Regions from separate parts of the Streptomyces sp. CC224B genome, predicted to be linked through region 1. Evidence: riboswitches for the same ligand, from Rfam matches in the RefSeq annotation. Region 1 holds a riboswitch; each other region holds the start of a gene.
What was found. Region 1 has a riboswitch for cobalamin ahead of QK440_RS04925 (hypothetical protein). Riboswitches for the same ligand answer to the same signal wherever they lie in the genome.
Positions count from the first base shown of each region.

Region 2: linked by a shared signal. The riboswitch ahead of QK440_RS05310 (CbtB-domain containing protein) and the one ahead of QK440_RS04925 (hypothetical protein) in region 1 are both predicted to bind cobalamin.
Region 3: linked by a shared signal. The riboswitch ahead of QK440_RS32465 (ABC transporter substrate-binding protein) and the one ahead of QK440_RS04925 (hypothetical protein) in region 1 are both predicted to bind cobalamin.
Region 4: linked by a shared signal. The riboswitch ahead of QK440_RS01875 (ABC transporter substrate-binding protein) and the one ahead of QK440_RS04925 (hypothetical protein) in region 1 are both predicted to bind cobalamin.

Region 1 is NZ_JASCXL010000007.1:99,482-103,577, reverse strand. Features, by position in the region: gene QK440_RS04935 (ATP-grasp domain-containing protein) at 1-627, opposite strand, end outside; gene QK440_RS04930 (pyridoxal-phosphate dependent enzyme) at 624-1,646, opposite strand; gene QK440_RS04925 (hypothetical protein) at 1,643-2,581, opposite strand; cobalamin riboswitch at 2,623-2,838, opposite strand; gene QK440_RS04920 (hypothetical protein) at 2,991-4,096, opposite strand, start outside.
Region 2 is NZ_JASCXL010000008.1:76,539-80,634, forward strand. Features, by position in the region: gene QK440_RS05305 (glycoside hydrolase family 6 protein) at 1-531, opposite strand, end outside; cobalamin riboswitch at 1,014-1,138, shown strand; gene QK440_RS05310 (CbtB-domain containing protein) at 1,171-1,398, shown strand; gene QK440_RS05315 (CbtA family protein) at 1,485-2,270, shown strand; gene QK440_RS05320 (class F sortase) at 2,381-3,064, opposite strand; gene QK440_RS05325 (hypothetical protein) at 3,067-3,615, opposite strand; gene QK440_RS05330 (HAD-IIA family hydrolase) at 3,732-4,096, opposite strand, start outside.
Region 3 is NZ_JASCXL010000108.1:17,506-21,601, reverse strand. Features, by position in the region: gene QK440_RS32475 (amino acid permease) at 1-940, shown strand, start outside; gene QK440_RS32470 (M67 family metallopeptidase) at 1,052-1,474, shown strand; cobalamin riboswitch at 1,460-1,592, shown strand; gene QK440_RS32465 (ABC transporter substrate-binding protein) at 1,637-2,599, shown strand; gene QK440_RS32460 (iron ABC transporter permease) at 2,599-3,765, shown strand; gene QK440_RS32455 (ABC transporter ATP-binding protein) at 3,762-4,096, shown strand, end outside.
Region 4 is NZ_JASCXL010000002.1:164,022-168,117, reverse strand. Features, by position in the region: gene QK440_RS01880 (iron chelate uptake ABC transporter family permease subunit) at 1-206, opposite strand, end outside; gene QK440_RS01875 (ABC transporter substrate-binding protein) at 437-1,444, opposite strand; cobalamin riboswitch at 1,605-1,792, opposite strand; gene QK440_RS01870 (VOC family protein) at 1,806-2,288, opposite strand; gene QK440_RS01865 (helix-turn-helix domain-containing protein) at 2,294-3,166, opposite strand; gene QK440_RS01860 (hypothetical protein) at 3,501-3,866, opposite strand; gene QK440_RS01855 (arsenate reductase family protein) at 4,027-4,096, shown strand, end outside.

The sequences.
Region 1 (4,096 bases):
CGCCCACGTGAGCGTCTCGGCGCTGTAGACCGGGCCGGAGAAGTACGGTTCGGCGAAGAGGCGGCCCTTGAGCGTCCGTCCGGCGGCCTCGCGCAGGGCCGCGTCCAGCTCCGCCTCGTCGCGGACCAGCCAGACGTTCTGGCTGCCGGTGCCCGCGGAGTCCTTGACGACGGCGGGCAGTCCCGCGTCCTTGAGCACGGCGTCCGCGAAGTCCACGCGCCCGTCGCCGGGGAGGGCGGCGGAGTCCACGGCGCGCGCCCTGGTCAGGCCCGCCTCGTGCAGCCGGTCGCGTACGGCGGCCTTGTCCCGGCTCAGCCGCAGCACGGCGGCGTCCACGCCGGGCAGGCCGAAGCGCGCGGTGAGCTCGGCGCCGACCAGCGTCCAGGTGTCGGTGGAGCTGATGAGGCCGCGCAGCTCCGGCACGCGGCCGAGGCGGTCCGCCACCTGTTCCGTGTCGAAGGTGTCGACCTGTACGACGTCGAGCGCCGTCGGGGGCAGCCGGTCCAGCTCGTAGGCGTAGTAGGCGGGGTCGCCGGTCAGCAGGCACAGTCGCTCCCCGAGGGCGTCGGCCGCGCGCACCAGGTGGCCGAGGCCGAAGGTCAGGGACTCCAGGCAGACCACGGTCACGCCGTCGCCTCCTTCCAGTGGGGCGGGCAGGGGGTGCGGTTCCAGGCCATCGTCGACCAGGGCATGGTCATGTCCTCGACGGTGTCGACCTCGACGGGCTTGAGTGCCGCCACGTCCAGGGCCTCGGCGTGCCGGGCGTAGACGCCCTGGACGTAGCGGTGACCGGTGTCGGCGCCGATGACGAGGTGGAGCCGGTCGGGGTGGCGCCGCGCCTCATGGGCGGCGGCCAGGTAGGCGGCGCCGGTGGACAGGCCCGCGAAGACGGCGTGGGCGCGCAGCAGGGCGACCGAGCCGGACAGGGCGTGGGTGAAGTCCAGCCAGTGCACGGCGTCGTAGAGGTGGTGGCGGACGTTGTCGAAGGGGATCGAGGAACCGATCCCGGCGATGATCGCCTCCGGGTCGTGGTGGTCCTGGCTGCCGAAGGTCACGCTGCCGAAGGGCTGCACGCCGACGAGGCGCACCGCCGGGTCGCGGCGGCGCAGGTGTTCCACGAGGCCGCCGGTGGAGGCGCCGGAGCCGACGCCGCCGACCACCGTGAGCGGCCGGTCGGGCACGGTCGCGGCCACGAGGTCGGCGACCTCCCGGTAGCCCGCGTAATGGATGTCGTCGTGGTACTGGCGCATCCAGTGGACGTCGGGCCGCGCGGCGAGGATCTCGCGCACCCGCCGGACGCGCAGGCGCTGGTCGAGCCGGAGGTCGCGGGAGGGCTCGACCTGCTCCACCGTGGCGCCGAGGATCTCCAGTTGGACGCGGGTGGTGGCGTCGACGGTGGTGGACGCCACGATGTGGCAGCGCATGCCGTAGCGGTGGCAGGCCAGGGCCAGGGCGTAGGCGTAGATGCCGCTGGAGCTGTCGACGAGGGTCTGGCCGGGGCGGACGACACCGCGGTCGAGGAGCCGGCGGACCGCGCCGAGCGCGGAGTAGATCTTCATGGACTCGAAGCGGAGCAGCACCATGCCGTCGGTCAGGCGGATGAGGTCGGGGGTCTTCAGGGCGTCGGCTATGTGGGGGTGGATCACCCATATCCTCCTCGGGCGAATGAGCACTGGTGGCCGAGCGAGCAGAAGAAGGCGGACAGCTCGTCCTTGAGCGCGGGGGCGGGGCGGTGGGCGAAGAGGTAGCCGACGACGGAGCCCGTGTGGGCGACGAAGACCCCGTCGGCGCCGAACTCCTCCCGGTGGGCGAGGACCGCGTCGAAGCACCGCTTGGGCAGGACGTCCTGGGAGAGCGCGGCGCTGGTGGTCGCCGCCCGGGCGACGGCGCACGGGTCCGTCGCCGCGAAGCCCTTGAGCAGGTCGGTCAGGCAGCGTTCGTACTCCTGGGCGCGGCGCCGGTAGTGCGGCAGGAGCAGCGGGGTGACCGCGGCCGTGTCCACGGTGCCGGTCTCGGTGACGTACGCCGTGTGGAAGCCGACGGCCGTGCCCAGGCGCCGCACCACGCGGTGCCGGCCGCTCAGGTGCAGCGCGAACTCGTCGAGGAACACGCTGTCGGCGCGCTCGATCGCGGCGAGGACACCGAGGACCGCGTCGGGGTCGTAGGGCAGCGCGAACACCCGGAACAGGCAGCGCAGGGTGGCGACGACGTCGGCCGTCGAGCTGGCCATGCCGACGCCGACCCGCAGTTCGGAGTGGGCGCGCCAGCTGCCCCGGGGGAGGGTGAGGCCGTAGCGGTCGAGGAAGAGCCGGACGGCCGTCGCCGACTTGTCCCCGAGCGGGTGCGGGCCGGGTTCGCCGGGCCCCGGGGTGAAGTGCACCCAGGAGTGGCGGTCGACGGGGAACGACACCAGCGCGATGTCGGGGTCCGGGCCGGGCCGCAGGGGGCCTTGGTAGAGCTCGCCGAGGGTGCCGTGGCAGACCCCGGACGAGGGGCGCGCCGAAGGACCGGCGCGGTCGGCCCGCGCCGCGTCCCGGGTGCCGGGCGTCCGGCGCCCGTCGTTCGCAGCTCTGCCCTGCACAGCACACCCGCCCTCGAGGTCACCGTGAACAACGCGTACGGGTGGCGCACGCGCACAGCGGCAGGTCTTCGGACTCGGGGGCGTGTCCCCCGCCTTCGGACGAAGGCGCGGGGGCTCCTACTGGCCGTCGCTTCCCGGGGCCGGTGTCCGGCCCCAGTGCGCCTGACGGCGTTCGTTCCCTCTCACCGCTGCGGGGCAGTCCCGGATTCCCACCGGGTTCCCTCTTACGACGCGCCACCGCGGACGGTGGCGCGAACCGACTGCGCACATCAGCGTAGAGGCGCCGCCGCTCCGGCGACAGGGCGTCTCCGCAGACGGCTGGTTATGGCCGAATGCCGCCCTCCGGGTGCCGGGCCCCGGACGCGGCGGCGGGGCGGGGCGAACGGCCGGCGGTGTGCGGTCGGGAACGTCAGACGGCGACCACGCAGTTGTCGGAGCTGTGGGTGCCGTGGACGGTGACGATGCCGGCCGTGCCGTCGCCGAAGAAGCGGGCGAGCACGCCGGCGGGGCGGCCGCCGAAGAGGAGGGGGCCGAGGACCGGCGCGACGTCGGCGTCGTACACCTCGTCCGCGCCGTCGGCGGCCAGGGACAGCCGGCAGGTGCGCGGGGACACGAAGTCCTGGACGATGCTCGTGCCCTCCTCGGCGGCGGCGGTCACCGCCGTCTCCCACTCCGCCGGACCCGTCTCGCGGCCGATGACGACCTGTTTGCCGCTCATCCCGATGCTCGCCTTGAGGACCAGCGACTCGCGGTGGTCCACGGCGTACCGGACGAGGTCGACCTTGCGGTCGCCCCGGTGCGTGAAGCGGTGGGACAGCACCCGCGTCCACGGGAGGTAGCGGTCGACCAGGGCCTGTTCGGCGGCGCTCATCCACGGGCGGCCCTCCGACAGGTGCCCCATGGTGAGCTTGCTGGAGAGGAAGGTGGACGTCTGGGTGCCCACGAGCAGGCAGCCGTGGTCCAGGGCCGCCTGTACGGGCGCGGTGTCGATGCCGAGTTCGAGCCAGTCCGGGATGGTGAAGTCCCGCAACCCCACCTGGTAGCGCAGGTGCGGCGGGCAGTCCCAGGCCTCGTGGAGGTCCTCGGGCTCGAAGAAGCGCGCGGTCAGACCCCGGCTCGCAAAGTACTCGGTCTGCATGTCGAAGTACCGGGTCTCGCCGCCCTGGTCGCGGGCGCTGCCCAGCACCGCGACGCGGGGCGCCACGCCCAGTTCCGCGCACACGTCGCGGAACATCTCGGTGCGCACGGCGAAGGGGTCCTGGCTGCTGAACGGCAGCCTGCCCTGCTCGTCGGCGTACAGTTCGCGCCAGACCGCGAGGCGGGAGTGCACCTCCACCGGGCCGCCGAGCGCCCCGCTGACGTTGAACTCCAGGAACTGCGGGCCGTGCGGGCCGATCACGATGTCCGGGCGGGTCACGCAGTCCGCGTACCGCTCCTCGAGGAACGGGTCGGCCATGAAGAGCCGGTGCTCGCTCTCCGGCATGCGGTAGGCGGCAAGGCGGCCCTGCGTGGTGG
Region 2 (4,096 bases), on a different contig from region 1:
GTGCAGGACGGCGTCCGGCTCCAGGACGACCGTGGCGCGCCGGTCGCCGATGCCCCGGGCGACGCCGTCGATCCACGCGCGGTAGGCGTCGCCGTCGGCGGCGCCGCCCCGGGAGAACTGGCCGCAGTCGCGGTGCGGGATGTTGTAGAGGACGAGCAGCGCGTCCCGGCCGGCCTTCTCGGCGGCCTCGGTGAGGCCGCGCGCCTCCTCCTCGGGCCGGTCCGGCCCGATCCACTCGCCGACGGGCTGCTCGGCGATCTTGCGGATCTGCGCCGCCTCGTCCTTCCTGCCGTCCTTCTCGTACGCGGCGGCCTGCCGGGCCGCGCTCCCCTCGGGGTTGACCCAGAACGGGCCGGTGTCCGCGGGCCGCTGCCCCACCGGGCGGGTCGTGCGGTCCCGGTCGCCGTCCCCGTCGCCGCCGCCGTCGGACGAGCACCCCGAGAGCAGCAGCGCGGCCCCCGCGAGCACTGCCGCCACCGGCACCCCCCTGGCCGCGGCACCCCGCCCGCGACCTGCCTTGTTGCGGTACATCCACTCCCCCTCGGGTGCACGTTCCGTGGCTCAATCGTGGCACAACCCTGCGCAATCCCACGAGACCGTGACGTACCGGCCGGGGGACCATCTCCCCTTGCACACATGCCAGTTGGCGTCAAACTTGCCTAGGCCGACGCGGCCGCGCGCTCTAAAGTCGTAGGCACGGCCCAAGCCCCCGGCCGGAGGTGCGCATCCCGGTCCGCGCGCGCTGTCGCGCGCGCCGGGGCGTTGCGGGATGTGCGCGCGCCACTCCACGACCGACGGACCATCCGAAGCCTCCCCGCGCCGACGCCGGGTTTCTCCCGCAGCTCGAGCGTGCGCGACGGGAGGACCGGCCCGGTCGGCGACTCCGGGGGGAGCGGGTCGTTGACCGGGTCAGGTGGTGCCCGTCGACGGAGGGCGTACGCCCTCCGCGCGCGCCCGGCTCCGGGCGCGGCCTTTGGTTGACAGTGTCCATGACCACCTGCGACTCTCCGGGCGACAAGTCCATACGTCGAGGCGACGGTCGCCAGGAACCCGGTGTGACTCCGGGACGGTCCCGCCACTGTGACCCCACGCTCGGGCGTGGGGAAGTCAGGAACTGACCCCGTCGTCCTCCTGCCATGGGGCGTGGAAACCCCAGAAGGAGAGCCCGGTATGTCTGCTGCGCCCGCGCACACCGCTTCACACACCGACACCGCCGCGATACGGTCCGCGACCCTCGGGACCCGCGACTGGCTGCTGGCGGCGGGGGCCGTGATCCTCGCGCTGATCGCCCTGTACGCCGTCTTCATGGACAACGGTTCGCTGATCTCGGCGACCGGCGACTACCTCCACGAGTTCGCCCACGACGGCCGGCACCTCTTCGGTGCCCCCTGCCACTGATCGGGGCCGCGTCCGCCATGACCGCGTCCCCGCACCACGTTTCTTCCTCCCCGTCCCCGAACTCCCCGACCGCTCCCCGTTCCCCGATGTCCCCTGACTCCCCGGCCGCCTCCCCCGTGGCCTCCTCCCCCGTCCTGTCGCTGCTCGGCCGCGGTCTCGCGGCCGGGGGCCTGGGCGGGCTCGCCGCCGGGCTCTTCTCGCTGCTGCTCGCCGAGCCCCTGATGGACAGGGCGATCCGCGCCGAGGAGGCCCGCTCGCAGGCCCACGCCCACGACGACGCGGCCGCCGCGAACGCCGTGCAGCACCACGAGGAGCTGTTCTCGCGCTCGACCCAGCACGCGGGCCTGGTGGTCGCGCTGGTCGTCGCGGGCCTGGCGATCGGCGTGCTGTGCGCCGTCGCGTACGCGCTGGTGCACCGGCGCGACCCGCGCGCCGCGCCCTGGCCGAGAGCGCTCGCGTTCTGCGCCGCCGCGTTCCTCGCGGTCTCCCTCTTCCCGGCCCTGCGCTACCCGGCGAACCCGCCGGGCGTCGGCGACTCCGGCACCGTGGGCGACCGCCAGACGATGTGGCTGGCGGCGGTCGTGATCGGCGTGCTCGGCATGTTCCTGGTGTGGCAGGTGTACGTACGCCTCGCCGCGCGGCCGCAGCCGGTGCGGCAGCTCGCGGCGGCGGGCACGGCGGTCGCCGTCCTCGCGCTGCTGTGGACGCTGCCGGACAACCCGGACCCGGTGCCGGTCGACGCGACGCTGCTGTGGGACTTCCGGGTGCTGTCGCTCGCCTCGCACGTCGTGCTGTGGGCGGTGTTCGCGGCCGTCTTCGGCGGCCTCGGCCTGCGCGCCGTCCGCGGCGGCGCGGCCGCGCGGGAGGGCTAGCGCGCCGGGCGGCCGGGGCGCGGCGACCGGTCCGCGGTCACCGGTCACCGGGCCCCGGCCGTCCCGCCCGTCCGGACCGCCCCGGCCGCCCGCGGCCTCGCCCCGGCCTGCTACGGCCCCGCCACCCCCGTCAGGTAGGCGGAGACGACCACGTTCGCCGAGTACGTGCGGCTCGCGCGGTCGAAGCTGCCGCCGCAGGTGATGAGGCGGATCTCGGCGCGGCCCCGCTCGCGGGGGCCGTACGCCGCCCCGGCGTCGAAGTCCTCCCTGCTGAGCACCCGTACGTCGTCCACCGTGAACTCGGCGACCGACCCGTCGTCGCGCACCACCCCCACCTGCTGGCCCGGGCGGACCGCGCTGAGGTGGTAGAAGACGGCGGGCCTGCTCTCGGTGTCCACGTGCCCGACGAACAGCGCGACCCCGGCGGCCCCGGGCCGCACCCCGCCGCCGTACCAGCCGACGACTCCCGGCCGCGCGTACGACGGCGGGTCTATGGCGCCGTCCGCGTCCAGGCCGCGCGCCACCACCGGGGCCCGCACGCCGAGCGCGGGTACGTCCACGCGCAGGGGCCGGGCGGCGGGCAGCGGCTCGCGCGGGGCCGGCAGCTCGACCCCGGCGGGGCGGCCGACGGCGGCGACGTCGCCGGTGGTGGGGTCGGACAGGCCGCCGCGCACATCGGTGATCTCGTTGCCCCACAGCCACAGGCCCACCAGCAGCACGGCCCACGCCAGCCCCATGACGAGACGGCTCGTGCCGTGCGTGCCCCTGCCGCTGCCGGGCTCGGGCCCGCTCATGGTCAGTCCGAGCGGTGCCGGCGGACGCTGCGGAGGGCCACGGCGACGGCGGCGGCGCCGGCGAGCACCAGGCCGACGACCGCGTGCCGGGTGCCCGGGCCGGTCCCCTCGGCGACCGCGGCCGTGGGCTGCAGGTGCGCGGTGCCGCCGCCTCCGGCCCGTACGGGTGCCTGCGGCGTCGCCCGGTCCTGGCCGCCGCCGACCCGCACGGTGCCGACGCCCTGGTGCGGGTGCCCGTCGCAGATCACCGTGATCTCGTAGGTGCCCGTGAGCCCCGCCTTGACGCGGGTGGAGCCGGACAGCGTCTTCCCGCTGCCGCTGCCCGTCAGCTCGGCGTCCTTGGTGAACGCGCCGGACCCCGCCGACCCGGTCGTCCCCCGGCACCCCGAGACCCGCACCTCGACCTGCTCGCCCGGTACGGCGGCTTCCGGCGACACCTGCGCCCTGACCTGCGACTGGTCGTGCGCGACGGCCCCGCCCTGCACCCCCGCGAGCGCGCCCGCGAGAGCCAGGGCCCCCGCGCCACGCACGGCAAGCGAACATATACGCATGGTGAACCTCCTGTACCAGCAGATTCACGCGTAAGGCGGCATCCCGCATCTCGTGGGCAGCCGGGCGGTGCCGGGCCGGGGCGCGGTCCCGCTCACGACGCCGCAGGTCAGGAGGGTCAGATCCGGTCGACGAGGTCGGCGATCGAGTCCACGACCCTGGACGGCCGGTAGGGGTAGCGGTCGATGTCGGCGCGGGTCGTCAGGCCGGTCAGCACCAGGAACGTCTCCATACCCGCCTCCAGACCGGCGAGGACGTCCGTGTCCATCCGGTCGCCGATCATCGCGCTGGTCTCGGAGTGCGCCCCGATGGCGTTCAGCCCGGTCCGCATCATCAGGGGGTTGGGCTTGCCCGCGAAGTACGGCTGCTTGCCGGTCGCCTTGGTGATGAGGGCGGCCACGGCCCCCGTCGCGGGCAGCGGCCCCTCCGTGGACGGGCCGGTCTCGTCGGGGTTGGTGCAGATGAACCGGGCGCCGTCGTTGA
Region 3 (4,096 bases), on a different contig from region 1:
CGGCATGATCCTGATCTGCGCCGGCATCCTCACCATCGGCTTCTCCGACGCCGGTGACACCGCGTCCGTGTCGCACCTGTGGGACAACGGCGGCTTCTTCCCCAACGGCATCGGCAACACGCTGATGACCCTCCAGATCGTGATGTTCGCCTTCCTCGCCGTGGAGCTGGTCGGCGTCACCGCCGGTGAGTCCAAGGACCCGGAGAAGACGCTGCCCAAGGCGATCAACACCGTCCCGTGGCGCATCGCCGTCTTCTACGTCGGCGCCCTGATCATGATCCTGTCGGTCGTGCCGTGGACGCACTTCCAGCCGGGCGTCTCCCCGTTCGTCGCGGCCTTCGAGAAGATGGGCCTCGGCATCGGCGCCGCGATCGTGAACTTCGTGGTCCTGACCGCCGCGCTCTCCTCCTGCAACTCGGGCATGTACTCCACCGGCCGCATGCTGCGCGACCTCGCGCTCAACGGCCAGGGCCCGGCGTTCTTCACCAAGCTCACCAAGAACGGCCTGCCGCTGGTCGGCACCACCTTCTCCGCCGCGCTGATGCTCGTCGGCGTGTGGATCAACTACCAGTGGCCGGGCGAGGCGTTCAACTACGTCGTCTCCTTCGCCACGATCTCCGGCATGTGGGCCTGGATCATGATCCTGGTCTCCCAGATCAACTACCGCCGCAAGGCCGACCGCGGCATCCTGCCGCAGTCCACCTTCCGCGCGCCGGGCGCCCCGTACACGAGCTGGTTCGCGCTCGCCTTCATCGCCATGGTCATCGTGATGATGGGCGTCGACAAGGACGCCCGGATCTCGCTGTACTGCGCCCCGATCTGGGCCGCCATCCTCTGTGTGGCCTACCTCGTCCTCAAGAGCCGCAACCCGGAGGGCGCCGCCTTCCGCAAGCGCGAGCACACCGCCGTGGCCGCCGACGCCGCGCCGGGCAAGGACTGACACCTCCCCAGGGGCCCGCGGGTCCCGGAGGTCCGGCATGCGGGCCGTCGCGTATCGCTCTGTGATACGCGGCGGCCCGTCCGCGTGTCCGGCCTGCTTATCCTGACCGGCATGCTGACCATCACCCAGGCCCTGCACGACCAGATCGTCGCGCACGCGCGCAAGGACCACCCCGACGAGGCGTGCGGCGTCGTCGCGGGCCCGGCGGGCACGGACCGCCCCGAGCGGTTCATCCCGATGCTGAACGCGGCCCGCTCACCCACGTTCTACGAGTTCGACTCGACCGACCTGCTCAAGCTCTACCGCGACCTCGACGACCGCGACGAGGAGCCGGTGGTCATCTACCACTCGCACACGGCCACCGAGGCCTACCCCTCCCGCACCGACATCAGCTACGCCAACGAGCCGGGCGCCCACTACGTCCTCGTCTCGACGGCCGACACGGACGGCGCCGGGCCCTTCCAGTTCCGCTCGTTCCGCATCGTGGACGGAGAGGTCACCGAGGAAGAGGTGCGGCTCGTCCAGGCATACTGAGCACGACCTTCGAGGCGGCAGGACCCAGGAAGCCGGTGTGACTCCGGCGCGGTCCCGCCACTGTGACCGGCACGCGCGTGCCGTGAGCCAGGAACTGCCCTGCCGCCTCCTCCCACTTGACGCAGGGGACGCGGAAATCCCCTGGAGGAGGACCGCACAGCCATGCGCATCCGCGTACTGCTCGCCGCCGCGGCGACCCTGCTGCCCCTGACCGCCTGCTCGCCGGGGAGCGACTCCGGCGCGGGAGACGGCAAGGCCACGGCCGCCGGGTTCCCGTACACCGTCACGAACTGCGGCGTGAAGACGACGTACCAGGCGCCCCCGAAGCGTGCCGTCACCATGAACCAGCACGTGACGGAGATCCTCCTGGCGCTGGGCCTGAAGGACCGCATCGCCGGCACCGCCTACCTCGACGACAAGATCCTTCCCGAGTACGAGAAGGCCTACAGGTCGCGCCCGGTCCTGGCCAAGGAGTACCCCTCGTACGAGAAGCTCCTCGCCGCCAACCCCGACTTCGTCTACGGCGGCTACGCGAGCTCCTTCGCGGAGAACGACGGCCGCTCCCGCGCCGCCCTCGCCAAGTCCGGCATCAACTCCCGGCTCAACATCGAGAGCTGCGCCGACAAGCCGGTCACCATGGACGACCTCTACCGGGAGATCCGCGAGACCGGCGCCACGTTCGGCGTCCGCGACCGCGCGGAGAAGTGGGTGCGCTCGGCCAGGGCGGAACTGGCCCGCGCCACGAAGAGGACCGAGGGCGGCAGGCCCCCGTCCGTCTTCGTCTACGACAGCGGCGACAAGACCGCCTTCACCGCGGGCGGCAAGGGCATCGGCAACGACATCATCGAGCGCGCGGGCGGCCGCAACGTCATGGCCGACCTCGACAAGCCCTTCGGCGACGCCTCCTGGGAGACCGTGGTCGACCGCCGTCCCGACGTGATCCTCATCTACGACTACGGCGCGACGACGGTGGCCCAGAAGAAGAAGCGCCTCCTCGACGACCCCGCCCTCAAGGACGTCCCCGCCGTGAGGAACAAGCGCTTCGCGGTGCTGCCGCTGTCGGACGTGGTGCTGGGGGTGAGAGCCCCCAAGGCGGTGGAGAAGCTGGCGGAGCAGCTTCGGTGATGCCCACGGAGAAGCCCGCTCCGGCCGGGGTTCCGCCCGTCCGGTGGTTGCGGACGAGCGCGAAGCGCGATCGGCGGGGGTCCGGGGGGTCCGGCGGCGCAGCCCCCGGTGCCGGGAAGGGGCGGGGCCGGGGAGCCCCCGGCGGCCTCGCCTACGGCACCCTCATAGCCCTGCTCGTCCTCGCCCTCGCGGCCGCGGGCACCGCCGCGCTGGCCTACGGCTCCGTGCGGATCCCGCCCGCCGAGGTGCTCGACATCCTCACGGGCCGGGCCCAGGGGCCGTCCCCGTACCGCACCATCGTCCTGGACGTCCGCCTCCCGCGCGTCCTGCTCGGGGCCGTCGTGGGCGCGGGCCTGGCCGTCGTCGGCGCCACCCTCCAGGCGCTGGTCCGCAACCCGCTGGCCGACCCGTTCCTGCTGGGCGTCTCCTCCGGTGCCTCCGCCGCCGCGGTCTCGGTGATCGTGCTGGGCGTGGGCGCGGGCCTGGCCACCACGGTGACCGTCCCGGTGGCGTCCTTCGCGGGCGCGTTCCTCGCCCTGCTCGTCGTCTACTCGCTGGCCCGCGACCCCGGCGGCGGCTTCACCACCAGCCGCCTGGTCCTCGCCGGCGTGGCCGTCTCGTACATCCTGTCCGCCCTGACCAGCCTGATCCTGGTGATGTCGGCCCGCGCCGACCACCTCAAGGAGGTCCTGTACTGGACGCTCGGCGGGCTCGGCAGCGCCCGCTGGGACATGCTCGCCGTGCCCCTGACCGTGCTGGCCGCGGGCACGGCCCTGCTCGTGGCGCTGGCCCGGCTGCTGGACCTGCTGCTCGTCGGCGAGGAGGGCGCGACCGTCCTCGGCCTGGACACGGCCCGGTTCCGCGCGGGCGCCTTCGTCCTCACCTCGCTGGTGACCGGCGTGCTCGTCGCGCACAGCGGGGCCATCGGCTTCGTCGGCCTGATGGTGCCGCACGCCGCCCGCATGCTGGTCGGCGCCGGACACCGGGCGCTGCTGCCGGTGGCCGCGCTGATGGGCGCGGTGTTCCTGGTCGTCGCCGACCTCGGGGCCCGCACCGTGGCGGCCCCGCAGGACGTGCCCGTCGGCGTCCTCACCGCCCTCACCGGCGGACCGTTCTTCCTCTGGCAACTGCGCCGGGGCCGGGCACGCGCGGAGGCGGCGGCATGACCAGAACCTGGCACCAGGGGCCGGAGGGGCCGGAGGGAACAGAGGGGCCGGAGGCGACGGAGGCGACGGAGGCGACGGGGGACGCCGCCGGTGCGGGGGCCGTCCGGGCGCTGCGCACCGAGGACCTCGGCTACACCACCCCCTTGGGCCGCCGCCTCGTCGACGGCGTCTCACTCACCGTGCGTGCCGGTGAGACGGTCGGCCTCGTCGGCCCCAACGGCAGCGGCAAGACGACCCTGCTGCGCTGCGTGTACGGCGCGCTCACGCCCACGGCGGGCCGCGTCCTGCTCGACGGGGCGGACCTCGCCGCGGCCGGGGCCAAGGCGCGGGC
Region 4 (4,096 bases), on a different contig from region 1:
GCGCCGCACACGCCCGCGAGCAGGGTGCGCGGCATGCGCAGGTTCCAGACGATGCCGTCGCGCAGCGGCGTGAGGCGCGCCTCGCCGCCGCCGAGGTGGCCCGCCACCGCCGCCCATACGTCGGGTACGGAGATGTCGGCGGGGCCGATGGTGACGGCCACGGCCACCGACAGGAGCAGGGCGGCCAGGCCCGTCGCGCACAGCAGGCCCGTGCTCCGCCACCAGGATCTCCTCGCGCCGATCCGTGCGTCGTTCCGTGTGCCGATCCGTGCGTCGTTCCGTGCGTCGTTCCGCGTGCCGTTCCGCGCGTCCTTCCGCGTGTTCACCGCCGGGCGCCGCGTCGCTTCGTCTTCTGTGCCGGTTCCCGTGCCGATTGCTGTGCCGGTCCCCGTGTCGCTTCCCCTGGCCGCGCGCGCACCGTCCCGTGCCGTCGCGCTCACCGTGCCAGGCCGAACTTCCGCAGGCCCGCCGCCACTTGTTCGATGCCGTCGACCGTCCGGATCGTCGGGTTCAGGGCCTGCCCGCTGAGCAGCACGTAGCGCTTCTTCCTCACGGCCGTGAGGTTCTTGGTGACGGGGTGGGACTCCAGGAACTTGATCTTCTGGCGGGCGCTCTCCGCCGACTGGGCCTTGCGCGTGAGGTCGCCGATCACCAGGACGTCGGGGTCGCGGTCGGCCACCGTCTCCCAGTTGACCTGCGGCCACTCGGCGCGCGTGTCGGCGAAGGCGTTGCGGACGCCGAGGGTGCGCGTGATGATGCCGGGCGCGCCGCAGCAGCCCGCGATGTACGGGGTCTTGGAGTCCGAGAACCAGTACAGGACGGACGCCTTGGACGCCTTGACCGTACGGGCCGCCTTCGCGGTGCGGGACTTGAGGTCCGCGATCAGGCGCTCGCCGCGCTCCTCCACGTGGAAGACGCGGGCCAGGTCGCGGATCTCCTTGTGGACGGTGTCCATGGTGAGTGTCTTGGTGCGGGTGCCGTCGTCGTCGCCGCTGTTGTCCTTGCCCGCGCAGTCGGTGGGCGAGACGTAGACGGGGACGCCCAGCTCGGTGAACTTGGCGCGGTCGGCGACGCCGCCCTTGCCCACGGTGTAGAGGAACGAGGCGCTGACGAAGTCCGGCTCCTTGGAGAGGACCTTCTCCAGGGACGGGTAGCGGTCCGCGAGGCGCTCGACCTTCGCGTTGTCCTTCGCGAGGTTCGGCCGGACCGGGTCGGTCCAGGTGCCGGTGCCCGCCATGCGGTCGGCGAGGCCGAGGGAGAGGAGGATCTCGGTGGAGCCCTGGTCCAGGGAGACGGCCCGGCGGGGCGGGGCGGTCACCGTGGCCTTCTTGCCGCAGGAGGTGACCGTCACCGGATAGCCGTCGGCCCCGGCCTCGTCGTCCCGGCCGGCGGAGGAGCCGCCGCCGCACGCCGTGAGCAGGAGCAGGCCGCCCGCGGCGAGCAGCGACGCGGTGCGGCGTACGCGAGGGCGTGTCCGAAGGCCTGCCCGGAGGCTCGTGCGAGGGCTTGTCCGAGGGCGTATCCGAGGGGCGAGAGAGAGCACACGTCTTCCCGGGTCTCATGGCTCATGCGCGGAGCCTGGTCTGCGAAACCCCGCCGCCCGGCGCCCGGACGGCGGTGCCAGCAGGTCTTCGGACTCGGGTTCGTCCGGACGGGGCCGCCTTCCCGGGCGCCCGTGGGCGCCCAGTGGCCGCTGGCCCCGCCCGTCCCCCTCACCGCTGCGCGTCAGTTCCGGATTCCCACCGGATTCCCTGGCCCGGGTGCGGGCGCGACTGGCGTGCGCAAGCTATCACCCCGGGCTCTCGTCACCGCTGGTCGGGGCGGGGTTCGCCGCGGTACGTCCCGAAGGACCACTTGTTGCCCTCCGGGTCCGCTACGGCGAACTCCCGGCTGCCGTACGGCTGGTCCGCGATCTCCCGGAGCACCTTGACGCCCGCGTCGGTGAGGCGCCGGTAGAGGGCGTCCACGTGGTCCGTGACGACGTACGCGCCGAACGTGCCCGGCTCCAGGCACCACTCGGCCGCCTCAGGGTTGTGGCTGCCGAGCATGACGCCGCCGCCCTCGGGCCAGTCGAGCTGGGCGTGGGCGACGCGGCCGCCGTCCTCGTACACGGCGGTCCGCAGGAAGCCGAGCGTGCCGACGAGGAAGTCGATCAGGGCGGGGGCGTCGTGGGCCTGGAAGGTGGGCCAGACGTCGGGTGCGCGCCGGGTCGTGGGGGTGTGCGTGGTGTCGATGTTCTGACCGCTCTGCGTGAGATGCGCGTTCTGCGGTGCTTCGTCGCTGTTCATGGGTCTCAGTCTTCGCCGGTCAGGTGCCCTCCGGCTTGGATATTCCGGCACTCCTCGGCCAGCCAGGCGGTCGGGCTCACGCCCGTGTACTGCTGGAAGTCCCGTACCAGGTGGGAGTGGTCGTAGTAGCCGCAGTCGGCGGCCACGCGGGCGAGGTCCGGGGGCGCGCCCGCGACGACGGCGCGGACGACGCGGGCCTTCGCGTGCTGGAAGCGCATGAGGCGGGCGGCCTGCTTGGGGGTGACGCCGGTCTCGGCGCGGAACAGGGCCGAAAGGCGGCGCTCGCTGAGCGCGACGTGCGCGGCCAGGCCCCGCAGGGTGCCCGCGCCCCGGTGCCGGGCGAGCCACGCCCAGGCCTCGGCGACCTCCGGGCGGGCGGCGCCGCGCCGGTCGGCGTCGGCCGCGCGCCGCGCCAGGTAGGCGTCGAGGCAGGCGAACCGCGCGTCCCAGCTGTCCGCCGCGCACAGCCGCTCCCGTACGTCCGCGGCCAGGCGGCCCAGGACGTCCGTGCCGTCGATGACGAGCTGCCCGGTCAGCTCGGCGGCGGGCAGGCCGAGGAGCGCGCGGGCCGCCAGCGGGTGCAGGGCGAGCTGGATGCCCGCCTCGCGCTCGGGCCGGACGACGTACGCCGGGCTCTGGTGCAGGCCGCCGACGACGATGACGGCGCGGGCGGCGCCCGGGCCGGTGGCCTCGGCGGGGGTGCGGCCGGTGACGACCGGGCCGTCGAGGGAGAAGAGCAGCGTCAGGTACGGGGACGGCAGGCCGCGGTGCAGGGCCGGGGTCTGGCCCGAGACGCGGTAGCCCACGGCGGACACCACCAGGCCGCGCCGCCCCGGAGCGGGCGCGGCGTGGACGAACTCCTGGCCGGCGGTGTCCATGGGTTCCATTGTGGCTCCGTACCGCGCGTCGCCGCGGGGCGGCGGTCGCGGCGGGGCCTCGCCGGCCGCGGTCCCGGTCCCGTGCGTCGGTCCCGTGCGCCGGACGGGGCTCGGAGTCCCCGCCCCGTCCGGCGCACGGCTGTCGTGAGTCAGCGGTCAGAGGGTCGGTGCGTCGGTGGATCTGGGCGTCAGCGGGTCGGTGCGTCGGCGGGTCGGTGCGTCGGAGAGGCTCGGTGGATCAGCGAGACAGTGAGTCTGTGGGTCAGTGGGTCAGTGGGTCAGTGGGTCAGCGGCTCAGCGAGACTGCGGGTCAGCGGGTCAGCGGGTCAGCGGGTCAGCGGCTGTAGCGCATCAGGGCCCGCACCATGTGGCACGTCGTGTCCGACGGGGGGTGGATGCCCACCGTCTCGGCCATGGCGCGGATCCGTACGTTGTCCGCCTGGGTCGGGACGTAGACGCCCGCGTCCAGGAGGGCGATGGCCAGCCTCATGGCCTTGAGGCGGCGGTTGTGCGTGATGTACCACTCGCGGGGGCGGCCGGGCGGCAGGGGGTGCTTCGCGTGCGGCACGTACGGGACGTCGAGCAGCGGCGGCTGCACGGCGTGCCGGACGCGGGACGCGCGCGGGGCACGGGACGAGGACGTGCGGGAGCGGGCGGTCGTAGCGGGCACGGACGGGACTGCGGCAGCGGGCACAGACATCCTCCTGTCGCGGTTCGGGAACCCTCGCGGGCCCCTTCGAACATTGCTTCCATTCTACGGGCCGGCACTGACAACGGCCGGTCTCCGGAACGGCAATCTCCGCTGGCCAGAGGGGGTTTGAGGGGCACGGGGCGGGTGGGTCGCGGGTAGCGTGTGCGGCATGGAGATCTGGATCAACCCCGCCTGTTCGAAGTGCCGCAGCGCCCTGACGCTGCTCGACGCGGAGGGAG